DNA from 2 places in the Micromonospora sp. SH-82 genome. Region 1 is predicted to be linked to the other one. Evidence: predicted binding sites of a transcription regulator. Region 1 holds the regulator's gene; the other holds the start of a gene.

Region 1 (4,414 bases):
GGGTGCGGGCGACCCCGGGGCCGGTCCCGCCGGTGCTGGTGGTCCGACCGGTGCGGCCGGTGCGGCCGGTGGCACCAAGCCCGCCGGTGGCCCGGACGACGTGGTCGACGCCGAGATCGTGGACGAGGACAAGAAGTGACAGGCCGTCCCCGACCCGAACTCATCGCACAAGGATCGAGGTGACCCCATGACGGAGAAGCCACGAGCCGCCGACCCGGAGGAGACCGGTTCGGGGTCGGGTGGCTCCGCGCCTGGCAAGCACGCCGCCGAAGATCAGCCGCGGGTCGTCGTCCGGAACAATCGCAAGATCAGCGAGACGGTGGAGCCGGTGGCGGCCGACGCGGCCGCCGAGGCCCCGGCCGAGGGTCTCGTCGAGGAGGCCGAGGTCGTCGTCGACGAGATCGAGGTCGAGGTGGCCCCCGCCGGTCCGGCGGTGGTGGACGCTCCGGCCGAGCCGGTCGAGAGCGCCAAGCCGGCGGAGTCGACGGAGTCCGCCGCGCCGCTCGGTGCGGAACTGGAGGCGCTCCGCTCCGACCTGGACGAGCGGACCCGGGACCTGCAACGGGTGACGGCGGAGTACGCCAACTACCGCAAGCGGGTGGACCGGGACCGTTCGGTGGTCCAGGAACAGGCGACCGGCTCCGTGCTGGCCGCGCTCCTGCCGATCCTCGACGACCTGGACCGGGCTCGCGAGCACGGCGATCTGGTCGGCCCGTTCGGCACCGTCGCCGAACAGCTCACCACGGCGGTGGGCAAGTTCGGGCTCACGCCCTTCGGTGAGCAGGGCGACGCGTTCGACCCGACCCGGCACGAGGCGGTCGCGCACCAGACCTCCGCCGACGTCACCGAACCGACCTGCGTCCAGGTCATGCGCCGGGGCTACCTGCTCGGCGAGCGGCTGCTGCGACCGGCGATGGTCGCTGTCGCCGACCCGGAATAGTACGAATCCGTGGCCGGGTCGTCCCGTCCGTCGACAGACGGGCGGGACGGCCGGGTCACGTCTGGCAGGGGGTGGACGGTTGAGTTCCAAGGACTGGATCGAGAAGGACTTCTACGCCGTACTCGGTGTGGACAAGTCCGCCTCCTCGGATGAGATCAAGAAGGCGTACCGGAAACTGGCCCGCGAGTCGCACCCGGACCACAACCCGGGTGATCCGAGGGCCGAGGAACGGTTCAAGGCCGCGTCCGAGGCGTACAACGTGCTCTCCGACCCCGCACGCCGCCGGGAGTACGACGAGATGCGCTCGTTGTTCGGCTCCGGCGCGTTCCGGCGTGGTGCCCGGACCGGTCAGGGCGGGGCGCCGTTCGACGTCTCCGACCTGTTCGGTCAGGCGGCCGGCGGCGCCGGTGCCGGTGACAGGCGTTTCGGGGGAGGGAACTTCTCCGACCTGTTCAGCTCGATCTTCTCCGGCGGTGCCGGTGGTGGAACGGGTCGGGCGGCCGGTCCGACCCGGGGACGCGACGTCGAGGCCGAGGTGGCGTTGGACTTCACCGACGCCGTACGCGGGGTGACGCTCCCGCTGTCCCTGCGCGCCCCGGGGGTCTGTGACACCTGTGGTGGCGACGGAGCCAAGCCCGGCACCCAGCCACGGCCCTGTCAGGTCTGCCACGGTGCCGGGGTGACCACCCGGAACCAGGGCGCGTTCGCCTTCTCCGAGCCGTGCCGCAACTGTCAGGGCGTCGGCACTGTGGTCGACGAGAAGTGCCCGGAGTGCCGGGGCACCGGCGGGGTGACGAAGACCAGGACCCTGAACGTCCGGTTCCCCGCCGGGGTCGCCGACGGCCAGCGGATCCGGTTGACCGGTCGGGGCGAGCCCGGGGAGCGGGGCGGTTCCCCCGGTGACCTCTTCGTGCACGTGAAGGTCCGCCCGGACGACCTGTTCGGCCGCACCGGGGACGACCTGACCCTGACCGTGCCGATCACGTTCCCCGAGGCGGTCCTCGGTACGGATCTCCGGGTGCCGACCCTGGACGGGGCGGTGACCCTGCGGGTTCCGCCGGGTACCCCGAGCGGACGGGTCCTGCGGGCCCGGGGCAAAGGGGTCGCCCGCCGGGACGGACCCGCCGGTGACCTGCTGGTGACCCTGGACGTGGTGGTGCCGGCGACGGTCTCCGACACCGCGAGGGAGGCGTTGCAGGCGTTCGACGAGCAGACGCCCTCGGCTGCCCGGGAACATCTCGACGTCCGGGTACGTCGCAACGGATGAGCCATGGTGGTTGGTGCACGCGGAGGTGAGCGCGGTGACGTCGAACGAGTACGCCGGTTCGGACGATCCTGCCTACGACGCCAAGGTACTGATGATCTCGGTCGCGGCGCGGATGGCCGGGATGCATCCCCAGACCCTGCGGCAGTACGACAGGTTGGGGCTGGTGCAGCCGGGCCGGGCCGCCGGTGGCGGTCGGCGGTACAGCGTCCGGGACGTGGTGCTGCTGCGTGAGGTGCAGCGCCTCAGCCAGGACGACGGGGTGAACCTCGCCGGGATCAAACGGATCATCGGTCTGGAGCAACTCCTGGACCAGGCGCAGCAGCGGGCGGCCCGGCTGGAGGCGGAGTTGGACGCCGCGTACCGCCGGGTGGCGGAGCTGGAGATGTTGGCCCGGTTCCCCGGGCGTGACCTGGTCCAGACCACGCAGACCTCGACCGCGCTTGTGGTGTGGCGGCCCCGGCGGCAGCCGGAGCGCTGACCTCGCCACCCCGTCGGTCGTACGCCGGCCCGGTCCGCCGATTCTCCGGCGCGGACCGGGCCGTTCCGTATACCCTCGTATCGGGCTTAATGGCACAAATTCGGGCTAATCGCTCGGCGAGGGGGAACCGTGGTCAAGTCTGCCAAGCGGGTGGCGCAGGAGGCCGAGGAGCGGCTCGACCAGGTCGCCGAGACGATCCGGCAGAAGTTCGACCGGATCAGCGACGACCGCTTCGCCAACCGACGGCCCCGACCCGAACCGGCCCGAGAAGCCGACCGCCCCACGGCGTCCGACCGGCCCACCGGCTCCGACCGGGCTGCCACGGCGGGCGGGTCCACCGCATCCGCTCCGGTCGGGAAGTCCGTCGGCTCGGAGCCGGGCCGGACGGCAACCGGTTCCCGGGGTGACGGCCCCGGCGACCGGGGTCGACAGCTGAACCGGTCCCCGATCGACAGGGCCCCGACGGCCAACCGGGCACCGGCGGGCCGCAGCGACGAACGGGCGCGACCGGCGGGCCGAGCCGAGCAGTAGGTCGGGCCGGGTCAGCCGAGGCGGCGGTTCTCCCGGACCAGGCCGCCCTCGCACCAGTCCCGGTAGACGAACAGGCCCGGCTGGGCCATCAGGGTCCGGGCGTTGTACGCCCAGGTCAGCATGAGTTCGTCGCCGTTGCGTTCGGCCTGTTCGAGGAGTTTGCGGAGGCGACGCCGGGGCTGGGCGCGGAAGTCGGTCCGGATCCCGTCGCCGGCGTAGATGTAGAGGCAGTGCAGGGCGAACCGGCGGGCCGGGCAGGCCGGATCCATCGCCAGGTCGAAGAGGGTCGTGATCAGCCGGTCCCCGGCGACCAGGAGGTCCCAGTCCTGGGGCATGGTGGTCAGCTGCACCGAGTCCGGCCGGTACGCCCAGGCCCGCAGCTCCGCCGGGGATGGGTCGACGGGATTGGCGAACCCGTGGAAGGTCGATCCCTGCACGCTCAACCGGACAACCTTCCCCGCGTCCCCGCCCGCGGAGGTACCGGCCGTTCCGCAGATCCTCGATGCTCGGGCCGAACGGTAGCGCGGCAGCGGTGACCTGCGGAAGTCTCCGGTCGGGAAGAATCGGGTGACGGTCGGGTCACCGGTTCGGGCCGTACGGCCGACTCGGTGCAGGCAGTGATCAAGGTCAGTCCGGGGTGGGCAGCGGTTGTCGTACCCGGTTGTCGGCTCGCCCCCGTAGCCACTGCTTGAACCAGACGGTGTCGGGCAGGCGGGCCAGCATCGGGCCGGTGACCACCGTGATCAGTACGTACGCGGTGGCCAGCGCTGCCAACTTCGGCTCCACGGTCCCGGCGGACACCGCGAGTCCGGCGATGACGATGGCGAACTCGCCCCGGGGGGCCAACGCCAGCCCGGCCCGCCATCGACCGGGTTCGCCGACCCCGACCCGGCGGGCCGCCAGGTATCCGGTGAGCAGCTTGGTCCCCACCGTGACCACCGCCAACACCAGGGCGGGCAGCAGCACCGGCGGCATGTCCCGGGGGTCGGTGACCAACCCGAAGAAGACGAAGAAGACCGCAGCGAACAGGTCCCGCAGGGGCGAGAGCAGTTCGGTGGCGTGGTGGGCGACCGGCCCGGAGAGGGCGATGCCGACCAGGAACGCCCCGACTGCGGCCGACACCTGCAACTTCGCCGCGATCCCCGCGACCAGGAGGGTCGACCCGAGTACGCCGAGCAGCAGGGCTTCCGGGTCCCCC
Region 2 (4,414 bases), 2.9 Mb from region 1:
GAGAAGGAGAGCAATTCGATGCGCAGGTCCACACGGGCGCGACGGTCATCCGGTAACGCGCGGAGCAAGCGGCTGGTGGCCGTGGCCGGCACCCTTGCGGTCTTCGGCGGAATCGTCGCCGTGACCCAGATTTCGTCTGCGCAGGACCGGCCCGCGGTTAAGAAGCCGGTGGCTGCGGAGTGCGTGGCACCCCCGCAGGGGGCGGCCGACAGGAACGGCAGTGGCATCACTGTCAACGAGCAGAACGGCCGGGAGGTCCGCAACTACTGGGGCGACGGACAGATGTCCAAGGCCCAGTGTCAGTCGCTGCAGGCCGGCAACGCGATCGCGACGATCAGCTGCCCGGACCCCACCGACCGGTTGCCCCGGGAGATCCCGGCCCGGGCACAGCGTGAGGTGTCGCGCAACCTCGCCCTGCTGACCACCCAGATCGAGGAGGCCAACCGGCGTCTGGCGGCCGAGGGTCGCAAGGGGCAGGGCTTCGTCGACAACGCGATCCTGGGGCCGCTGGCCGCCAAGCGGAAGGCGACGCTGGACCGGATCGCCATCGCCATCGGCCGGGTCGCCGAGCGGCCGCAGGGCCTCGCCGAGTTGGCGACCTGTCAGGTCGTCAACGTCAATCCCAACAACGGGAACAACAACGGCGGCAACAACGGCGGCAACAACAACGGCGGGAACAACGGGGGCAACAATCCCAACAACGGGCTGGACGTGCTCGCCCAGGACTGCGAGAGCAGCCGCCTGGAGGCGCACGACGGTTTCCAGCGCGGTGACCGGTGCGTCAGCACCTCCTTCGGCGAGGTCGGCAGCGCCGGCAACAACCCGTCCCTGCTGATCACCGAGTTCCCCGAGCAGGTGCAGGCCAACCAGGCGTTCACCCTGCGGGTCTCGACCCGCAACCTGGTGCGCGACCGGTTCCTCCCGGCCGGCCAGGGCGGCTACTACCTCGAGGGTTCGGTGCTCAACGGGGAGGGCCTGACCCGAGGGCACTTCCACAGCGCCTGCCGGATGCTCGGCGACACCAACCAGGCGCCGGACCCGGCGCCCGCGCCGGCGTTCTTCGTGGCGACCGAGGACGGGGCCGGTGGACGCAACCCGGACGAGGTCGCGATCCAGGTCCCGGGTCTGCCCCAGGAGGGTGTCGCCCAGTGCGCGGTGTGGGCCGGTGACGGCTCCCACCGGGTCCCGATGATGGAGCGGGCCAACCAGACCCCCGCCTTCGACGTGGTGCGGATCCAGGTCGGCTAGTCGACCGGTGGTGCGCAGAAGCCGCCCGGGAACCCTCCCGGGCGGCTTCTGCGCGTCGTGTCGCCGGTGCCCGTCGGGACGGGGAACCGGTGTGAACGTCACACGAGGTCAGCGGTTCTTGTACGCCTCGACCACCGAGACCGGGATTCGACCCCGCTCGGAAATCTCGTGCCCGTTCTTGGCCGCCCATTCCCGGATCGCCCGGTTCTGCTCGCGGTCCATTCCGGTGATCGGACGGCCACCCCGGCGCCCCGGACGGCTGCTCTCGACCGGCCCGCGTCCGATCCTGCGGCCGGCATTGATGTACGGGTCGAGGGCCTTGCGCAGCATCCCCGCGTTCTCGTCGGAGACGTCGATCGTGTAGGTGACGCCGTCGAGGCTGAACTCGACGGTGCGGTCGGCCTTTCCGCCGTCGAGGTCGTCGGTCAGAACCGTGATTACTTTCCTTGCCATCGCCCATTACTCCCTGTGTGTGGCGGGTGTGGGTAAAAGTTTGACCCACCGGCGGGCAATACCGCAACAATATGCGTGCCTTCATTCGGCGGGTCGTCATTGCCGGGCTGTTAAGCCGTTCGTCACCTGTGGAAAGTGCCCGGTCAGGCGCTCCTCAATCACCCTGTGGGGTCGACGGGTCCGGCGAGTGCTCGCGTTCGCCCGCGACTCCCGAGCGTGAAACTTCCGCAACCGCGCTGCCCACTTTTGCTCATGCTTCTGTCCGTGAATTCGCAGCAGGTGCCGGAGCGGGTCGTACGGTCGGCCGACGATCTCCCACCACCTGCGTGTCCCGGGTCACACCGAGGAACAAGCGGGCCGGGCCGGGGACTTGAGTCAGACACGCTCAAGTCAACCTGATGGCAGGTGTCCGATGGCAACTCTTCCGGTACTACCCCTGACCGACGCCGTCCTGCTGCCCGGGATGGTCGTCCCGGTGACCCTCGACCCGAGCACCCAGGCCGCCGTCGACGCCGCCCGCGCCACCGGCGACCAGCGGCTGCTCGCCGTACCCCGCATCGACGGGGAGTACGGCCCGGTCGGCACCGTCGCCACCATCGAGAAAGTCGGCCGGTTGCCCGACGGCGAACCCGCCGCTGTCGTGAGAGGCCTCACCCGAGCCCGGATCGGGTCCGGCGTACCCGGCCCCGGCGCCGCCCTCTGGGTCGAGGCGGCGACCCTGACCGAACCCGCCCCGGCCGGACGGGCCCGGGAACTCGCCCGCGAGTACCGCGCCCTGATGACCTCCGTGCTGCAACAGCGGGGGGCGTGGCAGGTCGTCGACGCCATGGAGCGGATGACCGACCTGTCCGAGCTGGCCGACTCCGCCGGCTACGCGCCCTGGCTCACCCTGACGCAGAAGACCGACCTGCTCACCGCCCCGGACGTCACCGCCCGGCTGGAACTGCTCGTCGGGTGGGTCCGTGAGCACCTTGCCGAGCAGGAGGTCACCGAACGGATCAACACCGACGTCCGGGAGGGGCTGGAGAAGTCCCAACGGGAGTTCCTGCTGCGTCAGCAGCTCGCCGCCATCCGCAAGGAACTCGGCGAGGAGGAGCCGGACGGTTCCGCCGACTACCGCGCCCGCGTCGAGGGCGCCGACCTTCCGGAGAAGGTCCGCGAGGCGGCACTGCGTGAGGTCGGCAAGCTGGAACGGGCCAGTGACGCCTCACCGGAGGCGGGCTGGATCCGTACCTGGTTGGACACGGTCCTGGAGATGCCGTGGAACGCCCGTACCGAGGACGACACCGACCTGGCCGCGGCGCGGGCCGTGCTCGACGCCGACCACGCCGGACTCGCCGACGTCAAGGACCGGATCCTGGAGCACCTCGCCGTGCGCAACCGGCGCGCCGAACGTGACCTCGGGGTGGTCGGTGGACGGGGATCCGGCGCCGTCCTCGCCCTGGCCGGCCCGCCCGGCGTCGGCAAGACCAGCCTCGGTGAGTCCGTCGCCCGGGCCCTCGGCCGCAACTTCGTCAGGGTCTCCCTCGGCGGCGTCCGCGACGAGGCCGAGATCCGGGGGCACCGGCGCACCTACGTCGGGGCGCTGCCCGGCCGGATCGTCCGGGCATTGCGGGAGGCCGGTTCGTCGAATCCGGTGGTCCTCCTCGACGAGGTGGACAAGCTCGCCGCCGGCTACGCCGGTGACCCGGCCGCCGCCCTGCTGGAGGTGCTCGACCCGGCGCAGAACCACACCTTCCGGGACCACTACCTGGAGGTCGACCTCGACCTGTCCGACGTGCTCTTCCTGGCCACCGCCAACGTGGTCGAGGCGATCCCCGGCCCCCTGCTGGACCGGATGGAACTGGTCGCCCTGGACGGGTACACCGAGGACGAGAAGGTGGCCATCGCCCGTGACCACCTGCTGCCCCGACAGCGGGAACGGGCCGGTCTCACCGCCGACGAGGTCACCGTCACCGACGCCGCACTCGCCCGGATCGCGGGGGAGTACACCCGGGAGGCCGGCGTACGGCAGCTGGAGCGGTCCCTGGCGAAGATCCTGCGCAAGGTGACCGTGGCGCTGGCCACCGACAGCGAACCGGTCCGGGTCGACGTCGAGGACCTGGCCCGCTACCTGGGTCGACCCAAGCACACCCCGGAGTCGGCAGAGCGTACCGCCGTGCCCGGTGTCGCCACCGGGCTGGCCGTCACCGGCGCCGGTGGGGACGTCCTGTTCGTCGAGGCGTCCAGCATGGAGGGCGAGCCGGGGTTGACCCTGACCGGTCAGCTCGGGGAGGTGATGAAGGAGTCCGCCCACATCGCCCTGTCCTACCTGCGGTCGAACGGGCGGCGGCTCGGCCTCGACCCGAACGCCCTCGCCGGTCGACGGATCCACCTGCACGTGCCGGCGGGCGCGGTCCCCAAGGACGGCCCCAGCGCTGGTGTCACGATGGTCACCGCGCTGGCCTCGTTGGCCGGTGGCCGCCCGGTCCGCCCCGAGTTCGGGATGACCGGCGAGGTGACCCTCTCCGGCCGGGTGCTACCCGTCGGCGGGGTGAAGCAGAAGCTGCTCGCCGCCCACCGGGCCGGGCTCACCGAGGTCGTCGTCCCGGAACGCAACGAGCCGGACCTCGACGACCTTCCCACCGAGGTACGGCAGGCGCTCACCATCCACACCCTCGCCGACGTCGCCGACGTGCTCGCCCTGGCGCTGCGCCCGGCCGACGCCGACACT

The links. The regulator HspR, encoded in region 1, represses chaperone genes until heat shock. The targets are predictions, from matches to a motif close to TTGAGTNNNNNNNACTCAA.
Region 2: the regulator HspR is predicted to act here: its motif matches at 2,072-2,090, upstream of lon (endopeptidase La).

What each region holds. Positions count from the first base shown of each region.
Region 1 covers NZ_CP148049.1:1,177,180-1,181,593, forward strand. The annotation lists gene dnaK (molecular chaperone DnaK) at 1-139, shown strand, start outside; gene grpE (nucleotide exchange factor GrpE) at 188-940, shown strand; gene dnaJ (molecular chaperone DnaJ) at 1,020-2,207, shown strand; gene WHN02_RS05455 (heat shock protein transcriptional repressor HspR) at 2,299-2,685, shown strand; gene WHN02_RS05460 (hypothetical protein) at 2,815-3,216, shown strand; gene WHN02_RS05465 (hypothetical protein) at 3,228-3,659, opposite strand; gene WHN02_RS05470 (cation:proton antiporter) at 3,844-4,414, opposite strand, start outside.
Region 2 covers NZ_CP148049.1:4,120,351-4,124,764, forward strand. The annotation lists gene WHN02_RS18325 (hypothetical protein) at 19-1,248, shown strand; gene WHN02_RS18330 (histone-like nucleoid-structuring protein Lsr2) at 1,357-1,701, opposite strand; gene lon (endopeptidase La) at 2,114-4,414, shown strand, end outside.